DNA from 3 places in the Aureimonas phyllosphaerae genome. Region 2 is predicted to be linked to each of the others. Evidence: riboswitches for the same ligand, from Rfam matches in the RefSeq annotation. Region 2 holds a riboswitch; each other region holds the start of a gene.
What was found. A riboswitch is a leader RNA that binds a small molecule or an ion and turns the genes downstream of it on or off. The one in region 2 is predicted to bind thiamine pyrophosphate.

Region 1 (3,267 bases), 2.2 Mb from region 2:
GCCGCCTCTTCCACGGCGGCCAGGAACCGCGGCAGGCGCGGATCGCCGAGCTTGTCACGGCTGGTGACGAGGATCAGTTCGTCATAGGCGGGGACGCCGTTCTCCTCGGGAAAGAATGCCCGGCCCTCGTGGCCCTCGAGGCGGATCTGCGTGAGTTCGAAGTTCCGGTAGGCGCCGATCGTGGCATCGACGTTTCCCGACAGAAGTGAGGGCGTCAGCGCGAAATTCACGTTCACGAGTTCGACGTCGGAGAGCGAGAGGCCGGCGGAGCCGAGCATCGCCGAGAGCACGGCTTCCTCGATGCCGGCGACGGAATAGCCGATCTTGCGACCCTTGAGGTCGACGAGCGTCTTCACCGGTCCGTCGGCACGCACCATCACGGTGTTGAGCGGGGTCTCGACCAGCGTGCCGAAGCGCACCAGTGGCAGGCCGGCCTTCACGTCGAGCATCAGGTTGGGCTGGTAGTGGACGGCGACGTCGGCCTCGCCGGCAGCAAGGAGCCGCGGAGGCGCGGACGGATCGGCCGGCGGGACGAGGTCGACGTCGAGCCCGCGCGCTGCGAAGAACCCCTTCTCGCGCGCGACGACGAGCGGCACATGATCCGGGTTGACGAACCATTCGAGGAGGACGGTCAGCTTGTCGGCTGCAAGCGCAGGGGCCGGGCCGAGCGCTGCGAGCGCGAAACCGATGGCGGCAAGAAGCGGGCGAAGGATCATCAGGTCGAGGTCCTCGAGAGGGGCGGTCGTTTCAGGAAGGGCGGGGGCTGGTCTTCGAACGCCCACGGCGAGAGGCGGGGCGCGATCTGGTCGACGAGGGCGCGCAGCGACAGCGTCAGGGCTGCGAGGATCGCCAAGGCTGCGAACAGGAGGTCGGTCTGCATCCGCGCGTTCGCCTGGATCATCAGGAAGCCGAGTCCGCCCGACGCGCCCACCCATTCGCCGATCACCGCCCCGAGCGGGGCGAGGGGGGCTGCGACGCGCAGACCGCTGACGAGGGCGGGCATGGCAAGGGGAATGCGCACGTGCCGCAGCGCCTGGAAATGGCTCGCCTCGGTCATCGCCGTCGCATCGAGAAGCTCGGGGTCGGTGCGCCGAAGGCCGTCGGCAAAGGCCGAGGCGACGGGAAAGAAGATGATGAGGGCCGCCATAACCACCTTCGAGGCCAGGCCGAAGCCGAACCAGAGAACGAGAAGCGGGGCGAGGGCGAAGACCGGCATCGCCTGAAGGATCAGGACCTGCGGCCAGAGGATGGCCCCGAAACGCGGGAAGGCGACGGCGGTGAGCCCGGTGACCGCGCCGGTGGCGACACCGAGGATCAGCCCGAGCGCCACTTCCGTGAAGGTGACGAGCGATTCACGCGCCAGCCGGCCTGACTGCGCGACGAGCGTGCGACCGACTTCCCAGGGCGCCGGCAGCATGTAGCGCGGCGGCTCGAGAAGAAGCACGATCGCCTGCCAGGCGAGAAGCCCGGCGATGAGCCCCATTACGACGGTGCGAAACGCGCGCATGCGAGAGCGTCAGGCGCGCGGTCGCAGGCTCTTCGATGGGGATCGATGACGGTCTGGAACGTGGAAACGGCGCATGCGATCTCCCCGGCCGGGCTGCGGCCACAAGAGATCCGGATTTCGAGCGGAGACAACGAAGGCGGTGACGCCCATTCCCGTTCCTACGCCGGTATGACCCGGATCAGGTTCAAGGGTTCGGCCGGCCGGCCATCTCAGCACCTGTGTGGTGCACCCCTCGGAATGTCGAAATGATTGCGCAGCCGGGCTGCGGAGTCAACGAGGCCGGAAGACCCGGCACTCGTCTGATGGCGGCCGGCGACGCCGCCTGCCGCACGGACTGGCGGTCGGTCAGGCCGGCGAGCCGTCCTCCTCTTCCTCCATCGAGACGGCGACGTCGGCATTGGCCGATAGGCGCACCGTCTGGCCCTCGACCTCGGCGACGAGGCCGATCGGCACGTAGTGATGGTGGCCCTTGTGATCGCCTTCGCCGCTGTCTCGGCGCGTCAGCTTGATCCGGTGCTCCTCGACGCGGTCGACCGTGCCGACATGCACGCCGTCGGCGCCGATCACGTCCATATGTTCTGCGATGTCCTGCCGCATGGTGCTTCTCCCGTCCTGGCGAAGTTTTACGTCGTCAGCGCGCGACGAAGCGGTTCTCGTGCGTGCCGTCGTCCTTGCGCTGGTCGCCCTCGACTTCGCGGGCGGCGGCGGCCCAGAAATCATGCTCGTGCCCAGCCGGGCGGCCGGCCTTTTCCCAGAGGAAATAGGCCAGGTTCCGGATTTCCTGATCCCTGTCCGACGTCATCGCGGTCTCCTCGCACGCGTTCCGGTCCTCCGTTTGCGTGAACCGGCGCCTTCTGCCCGCCGGCCGACCGGAGTTCGACCTTTTGTTCCGGGTACATATGACGGCCCGTCCCGCCGGGAAGGCGTCGGCACAGGTGCGGCGAGGGCAAATTTTGGCTGGACATCGCCGGTTTGGCGATGCGTCGACCGGCGTCATTTGCCGGACCGTGTTTCCATGCTATGGCCGCTGCCGCACGTGCCGCGCGCTTTCCGGCGGGCGGGCGACGATCATTCCCCGTGGTACCGCTCCGTCCGGGCGCGCCGCAAGACAGAGGCGAAGGCGTCGAGCCTCTTGACCCCACCGTTCCGATCCATCCCGGAGGCCTCGTTCGAGGAATGACCAGCGGTCAGGCGGCCCCAGCGGCCGAGACGCAGATCCAGACGCGCGAGAACCCGCACGCCAAGAGCCTTGGACCTCTGATCCTTGGAAGTATCGGCGTCGTCTATGGCGATATCGGGACCAGCCCGCTCTACGCCATGAAGGAATCGCTCCTTCATGTCGGCGGCGTGCCGTCGGCAAGCGAGATCATCGGCATCGTGTCGCTGCTGGTCTGGTCGCTAATCTTCGTCGTCACGGTGAAATACGTGATGCTGATCCTGCGGGCCGACAACCAGGGCGAGGGCGGTCCGCTGTCCCTCATGGCGCTTGCGCAAAAGGCGCTCGCCAAGCCCAACAAGGTGATCCTCGGCCTTGGCATCGTCGGTGCCGCGCTGTTCTACGGCGACGCGATCCTGACGCCGGCCGTCTCGGTTCTGTCGGCGGTGGAAGGTCTGAAAGTCACCGCGCCGGGGCTCGATCCCTACATCGTCCCCATCGCGCTGGTGATCATCATCGGCCTCTATGCGGTGCAGTCCTTTGGTACATCGCAGGTGGCGCGGTTCTTCGGCCCGATCATGGCGATCTGGTTCGTCACCTTGGC
Region 2 (3,267 bases):
GTGAGGAACCAGCCGGCGCCGACGACGATCGGCGGCACGACCAGGACGAGGCTGCTGGATAGCGACAGGAGGATGCCACCGCCGCGACCCGCGCCGCTGGTGCCGAATGCGAGGGCCGCGGAAAGGACCAGTCCGAGAATCGAGGCTGCGACCGCGATGGCAAGGCTGCGCGAAAGCGCGGCAAGAAACGCCGGATCGGCGACGATCCGCGGGAGATCGGCCTGCAGGCCCGCCACGAGGATCGCGAGAAGTGGCGCGAGAAGAAACGCGGTTGCCGTCGCGACCACTGTGGCGTCCCAGGCGAAGGCCGGCACCGACCGGCGATCGAAGCGTCGACTGGCCTGCGCGAGGCCGAACCCTGCGTCCACGCCACCGGTCCAGCCCGTCGTCGGCAGGAGGAGCAGCGCTACCAGCCCGACCTGGACGAGCGACAGCGTGAGGGCGCGCGCCGGATCGAAGTCGTAGCGCAGCGACTGGTAGATCGCGACCTCGAGCGTCGTCGCACCCGGCCCGCCGCCCAGCACGAGCACGAGCGTAAAGCTCGTGACGCACAGCATGAACACGAGGCCAGCGGCGGGACCGAGCGTGCGCCGGACCACCGGCCATTCGACGATGCGGAATGTCGCCCAGCGCGACAGCGACAGCTGCCCGGCGATCTTCCAGCTTTCCGCCGGCACGCCGGAGAGGCCGCCCAGGGTCAGCCGGGCGACGAGCGGCATGTTGAAGAAGACGTGCGCGACGAGGATGCCGGTGAGGCCGTAGATCGAGGGGCGCGGGAGGCCCGCGAGCACGAAGGCGTCGGCGACGACCCCGTTTCGGCCGAACACGGTGATGAGCCCGAGCGCGCCGACCAGGACGGGCAGCGCCTGCGGGAGGAAGAAGAGGCGCAGGAGCAGGGCACGGCCGGGGAAGCGGAGGCGATCAAGCGCCAGCGCTAGGGGCACCCCGAACGCGACCGAGAGGAGGGTCGACAGGACGGCCTGCAGAAGCGTGAAGCCGAGGACCGTGCGCAGATAGGGATCGGCGAGAAGAGCGACGGGCGAGGCCGGCGGGATGCCGGCGAAGAGCGGCAGGAATGCGAGGGGCAGGAGGCAGAAGCCGAGCACGAAAGCGGCCGCCAGCATCCCGGCCCGGCGCCGGCGCCGGGCATCGTCCCCGATGCGCGCGCCCGGTCGTTCGCCCGTCCTCAGCGCCCGAGACCCCGCAGCCATTCCGCCGTCCATTCGGCGCGATGGGTGGCGACGTCGGCAGCCGGAATCTCCAGCGGACGCGACGGCTGGACGAGGGTGTCGAAGGCGGCGGGAAGCGGCTCGCCGGTCGGGGCGGCGGGCAGCGACCAGTTACCGGTCGGGATGATCGACTGGAACTCCGGCGTCAGCATGAAGGCGAGGAAGCGGCGCGCGAGCTCGGGCTGGCGCGAGGTCCGCAGCATCCCCGCAAGTTCCACTTGGAGGTAGTGCCCTTCCGAGAAGGCGGCGGCCTTGTACCGGTCCGTTCCCTCCTCGATCTGGTGGTAGGCCGGCGAGGTCGTATAGGACAGGACGATCGGCACCTCGCCCTTGGTGAAGAGGCCGTAGGCCTCGCTCCAGCCGGGCGTCACGGTGAGGACGCGGCGGGACAGCTCGGCCCACTTCGCCTCCGCCTGGTCGCCGAAGACCGCCTTCATCCAGAGGAGCAGGCCAAGGCCCGGCGTCGAGGTGCGCGCATCCTGGATCGCGATCTTCTGGTCGGGATCGCCGGAAACAAGTTCGGCAAGGCTCTTCGGCGGGTCGGCGATGCTCTCGGAATCGTAGACGAAGGCGAGATAGGAATAGTCGAAGGGCACGAACGTATCGTCGGAAAAGCCACCGGGGATCGTCAGCGGCTTAAGGTCGACGCCGGACGAAGCGAACAAGCCCGTCGCCTTCAGTTCGGGCACGAGCTCGGCGGTCATCCCGAGCGCCACGTCGGCCTGCGTGCCCTCGCCTTCGAGCTTCAGCCGGTTGAGGATGGCGACGCCGTCCTCAAGGCCGACGAAGCGGAGATCGCAGCCGCACTGCGCCTCGAACGCCTTCTCGATGCGCGGGCCCGGCCCCCAGTCCGGCGTGAAGCTCTCGTAGGTGTAGACGGTGAGCACCGGCCGGTCGGCGTCTTGCGCAAGAGCGATCGACGGCAGGACGGCGGCGGCGGCGCAGAACGCGGAAAGGGCCAGGCGCATGAATGGAACTCCTCTTGCCGGAGTTCGATGCGCGCTCCCTCGACCACCTGCCGCGGAAGCCCCCCATCCCTCCGCCGGTACGAGCCGGATCAGGTTCAGCGGGTTGGCGGACAGCCTCTCAGCCCCGGCAAGGGCACCCCGTGTGAGCGGCCACAACGTTGCCCGGATCACGCCGGGAGAGCAAGGGGTTGGTGGCCCGCGACGTGCAACTCTCCCCAGCCGCGCGGCAATACGCTATGCGCTGGCGCGATGAGCCGCTTCACGATCCTTCTCGCCGGTCCGATCCACGCGTCGGCGCGCCTTCTGGCCGAGGTGCGCGGTACGCGTACGATCGCGGCCGATGCCGGCATCGCGCATGCCGCGACCCTGGCGCTCAGCCCGGAACTCTGGGTCGGCGATTTCGACTCGCACGAGGGCGAAGACCCCGTCGACGTGCCGCGCCACGAATGGCCGCGCGACAAGGATCGGACCGACGGCGAGATCGCGATCTCCGAGGCCTTCGAGCGGGGCGCCAGCTCCGTGCTTCTCGTCGGTGCCTTCGGCGGGCGAACGGATCATGTCTTCTCGCATCTTGTCGTGGCCCTGCGCGAAAGCGCGGCGGGGCGCCCCGTGACGATGTTCGACGGCCGCGAATGGGCCTTTCCCCTCGCGGCAGGGCGACAGGCCTTCGCGTCCGAGCCCGGCGCGCAGTTCTCGATCCTCAAGTTCTCCGACCTTCGCGGCCTGACGATCGAAGGCGCACGCTTCCCGCTGGATCGCGCCGATATCGCGTTCTCGTCGATCCTGACACAGAGCAACGAGGCGATTGGCCGGGAGGTGACGATCGACCTCGCAGATGGGCGAGCCGTTTTCCTGCTGCAGGCCGATCCCGCGCGGCGCTGACGTCTTGCGGCAAGGCTGGCCCTCGGCGGACCGTTCGTATAAGCTTCGTCCCGGTCGGTCTCATAGCTCAGCAGGATAGAGCAAGTTCCATAGGTGACCAGCTTACCAGTCGCTGCTTTCAATGGCTTTCGAGGGTGGTAAAGTTACCGACGACCGTTCGTCGCTCGTCACAACGCAAGGCGTCCGCA
Region 3 (3,267 bases), 830 kb from region 2:
GTCGGACTGCATTTCAGTTTGGCGGACCTGATGTCGGTGCGCGCGATCGCCCTGCCGGGTGCCGTCGTTCAGATCGCCTGTGCAACGCTCCTCGGCATGGGCCTCGCCTGGCTTCTCGGCTGGTCGGTTGGGGCGGGCCTCGTGTTCGGGCTTGCTCTCTCCGTCGCGTCCACCGTGGTGCTCCTGCGCGCGATGCAGGAGCGGCGACTGATCGAGACGGGAAAGGGGCGCATCGCGGTCGGCTGGCTGATCGTCGAGGATCTGGCAATGGTTCTGACGCTCGTGCTGCTGCCGGCGTTTGCCACGGCGCTCGGCGGGACCGCGCCGAGCAGCGGGAGCGGCGTCTTCACCGATCTCGGGCTCGGCGTCTCCGGCGTCATCCTGATGACGGTGTTCAAGCTCTGCCTCTTCGTCGTTCTGATGCTGCTGGTCGGACGGCGAATCATTCCATGGGCGTTGCAGATGACGGCCAGCTCCGGGTCGCGGGAGCTGTTTCGTCTTGCCGTGCTTGCGATCACGCTCGGCGTCGCCTTCGGTGCGGCCTCGCTGTTCGGTGTGTCGCTGGCGCTCGGCGCCTTCTTCGCTGGCATGATCATGGCCGAGTCGGACCTGAGCCACCGTGCGGCCGAGGACACGCTGCCGCTGCGTGACGCATTCGCGGTCCTGTTCTTCGTTTCAGTCGGCATGCTGTTCGATCCGCGAAGCCTGATCGAGGATCCGCTTCCGATCCTCGCGACGGTGCTGATCATCGTCTTCGGAAAGTCGCTCGCCGCCTTCGTCATCGTGCGCGCATTCGGACACCCCGTGTCGACTGCCCTCACGATCTCCGTTTCGCTGGCGCAGATCGGCGAGTTCTCGTTCATTCTCGCGGAGCTCGGCGGGCGATTGAACATCCTTCCGCCCCAAGCTCGCGACCTGATCCTCGCGGGCGCGATCCTGTCGATCATGCTGAACCCGATCCTCTTCTCCTCGATCGACCGCCTCAGGCAGAGGCTCGAGCGCGGGGCGCTCGTGGAAGCAGCGCCGTCGGTCTCACCGGCGACGTTCGGCGGGGGCAGGGGGCACGAGCCGCAGACACAGCCGGCCGGTACGGTGCCGACGCACATCCCGGCCGGCAGCGTTGCGATCGAATCGGAGAATTTGAGACCGACCGCTCTCGTCGACCACCTCGTCCTCGTCGGCTACGGCCGTGTCGGTTCGCGGATCGCCCAGCGATTGGCGGATGCAGGACGGTCCTTTGTCGTGATCGAGGACGCGGACAAGCGCGTCGCCCGTATCCGAACGGCGGGTCTGGAAGCGGTCGTCGGAAACGCCGTGAAGCCGGAAGTGCTCGGCGCGGCCAATATCGCCAAGGCGCGCGATATCGTCCTTGCGTTCCCGAACAGCTTCGAAGCCGTTGCGATCATCAACGCGGCGCGCGCCGCCAACCCGTCGGTCCGCATCACCGCCCGCGTCCATTCGGGCGAACAACGCGAGCGACTGATCCACGCTGGAGCGGACACGGTAATCAACGGCGACGAGGTGACCGCAAGGGCCATCGCGGAACACCTACTCGATGCCCGGTCGGACCTGCCGCCTGGCGACGGTCCGATTCTGCAGGCGGAGGAGCCGATGAACGGCGCGGCATTGACAGCCGGGTCGGATCGCTTACCCTGAAGGCTTCCAGGGGGAGTTCCGACAGGGAACTGAGAGGCCGGCTCGAATGCCCGGCGACCCCATGAACCTGATCCAGTTCGCACTGGCGTAGGGATGGAGTGACCCGCTCCAGAAGGGCTTGCCGGACGCCGTCGAACGCGTCCGGCCCTTTGCCGCGGCGGGCGAATTCCCTTCCAGCCGCCATTACGACTGATCGCGGCTGGGGAGCGGCGATGACCATCCACGTGCTGGGAGCCGGTGTGGCCGGGCTCACGACGGCGCTGCGTCTTGTCGAGGCGGGGAGCGACGTCGTGGTTCACGAACGGGGCGCCGATCTCGGCGCTTCGGCCTCTTGGCTGGCCGGCGGGATGCTGGCACCCTTTTGCGAGGCGAGCGTCGCGGATCGCAGCGTCATCGTGCCAGGGCTCGAGGGGATCGGGTTCTGGAAGGGCGTGACGGACGTCCGAATGAACGGCACGCTGGTGATCGCTTCAGGCCGAGACGCCGCTGATCTCAATCAGTTCGCCGCACGGACGCAGGCGCACCGCTGGCTGGACGCCGAAGAGCTGTCCGCGCTGGAGCCCGATCTCGGCGGCCGTTTCCCGCGGGCGCTCTTCTTCGATGGCGAGGCGCATCTCGACCCACGCCGGGCGCTGAACGATCTCTGCCGGCGGATCGAGGCGGCCGGAGGACGCGTTTGCTTCCGGTCGGCCGTCGATCCCTCCGGTCTCGGAGGCGAACGGGTCGCCGACTGTCGAGGGCTTGCGGCCGCCATGCCCCGTCTTCGCTCGGTACGCGGCGAGATGGCAATCGTGCGATGCCCGGATGTCCATCTCAAGCGGCCGGTCCGGCTGCTTCATCCGCGCTGGCCGATCTACGTCGTGCCGCGCGACGACCATGTCTTCATGATCGGCGCGACGATGGTCGAGAGCGAGGCCGCCGGCGGCATCACGCTTCGCTCGGCCGTGGAACTCCTGACAGCCGCTTTCGCGCTGCACCCGGCGTTTGCGGAGGCGGAGGTGCTGGAGGTCGGCAGCGGGCGCCGCCCGGCGCTGCCGGACAACCTTCCTCGCGTCGACCGCACCGAGAACGGCGTCGCCTTTTCCGGCCTTTATCGCCACGGATTTCTCCTGTCCCCCGCCTTTTCGAAGATCGCTGCCGACATTCTCGTCGGCGCCAAGGAGCCCGCATGAAGATCCGGTTGAACGGCGAGCCCTGCGAGATTGCCTCTTCTGACCTCGATGCGCTGCTTGCCGAACTCGACTACCGACCCGAGGCTGTGGCGACGGCGTTGAACCGCGAGTTCGTGCCGCGGGCTGCGCGCGGAAGCACAATGATCGCGGAGGGCGACGCCGTCGAAATTCTGTCGCCGATGAAGGGGGGCTGAGATGCGCCTGTATGATCGGACCTTCGCCTCGCGTCTGATGCTCGGCACGGCACTCTACCCCTCGCCGGCCGCCATGCGCGAGGCGATCGTGGCGTCGGGCGCGGAGATCGTCACCGTCTCGCTCCGCCGGGAGGCGGCCGGGATCGGGAAGGGCGGACCGGGTTTTTGGGACGAGATCCGCGACCTCGATCTCGCGTTCCTGCCGAACACGGCCGGTTGTCACACCGTGAAGGAAGCGGTGACGA

Region 1: another riboswitch for thiamine pyrophosphate. It lies ahead of ACLNGM_RS21325 (ABC transporter permease); the one in region 2 lies ahead of thiB (thiamine ABC transporter substrate binding subunit).
Region 3: another riboswitch for thiamine pyrophosphate. It lies ahead of ACLNGM_RS13210 (FAD-dependent oxidoreductase); the one in region 2 lies ahead of thiB (thiamine ABC transporter substrate binding subunit).

What each region holds. Positions count from the first base shown of each region.
Region 1 is NZ_CP181348.1:4,436,314-4,439,580, reverse strand. It holds gene ACLNGM_RS21330 (ABC transporter substrate-binding protein) at 1-713, opposite strand, end outside; gene ACLNGM_RS21325 (ABC transporter permease) at 716-1,507, opposite strand; TPP riboswitch at 1,646-1,750, opposite strand; gene ACLNGM_RS21320 (DUF2171 domain-containing protein) at 1,853-2,104, opposite strand; gene ACLNGM_RS21315 (DUF2934 domain-containing protein) at 2,139-2,309, opposite strand; gene ACLNGM_RS21310 (potassium transporter Kup) at 2,684-3,267, shown strand, end outside.
Region 2 is NZ_CP181348.1:1,952,414-1,955,680, forward strand. It holds gene thiP (thiamine/thiamine pyrophosphate ABC transporter permease) at 1-1,211, opposite strand, end outside; gene thiB (thiamine ABC transporter substrate binding subunit) at 1,187-2,197, opposite strand; TPP riboswitch at 2,247-2,348, opposite strand; gene ACLNGM_RS09080 (thiamine diphosphokinase) at 2,447-3,079, shown strand.
Region 3 is NZ_CP181348.1:2,784,423-2,787,689, forward strand. It holds gene ACLNGM_RS13205 (cation:proton antiporter) at 1-1,656, shown strand, start outside; TPP riboswitch at 1,656-1,767, shown strand; gene ACLNGM_RS13210 (FAD-dependent oxidoreductase) at 1,869-2,828, shown strand; gene thiS (sulfur carrier protein ThiS) at 2,825-3,022, shown strand; gene ACLNGM_RS13220 (thiazole synthase) at 3,024-3,267, shown strand, end outside.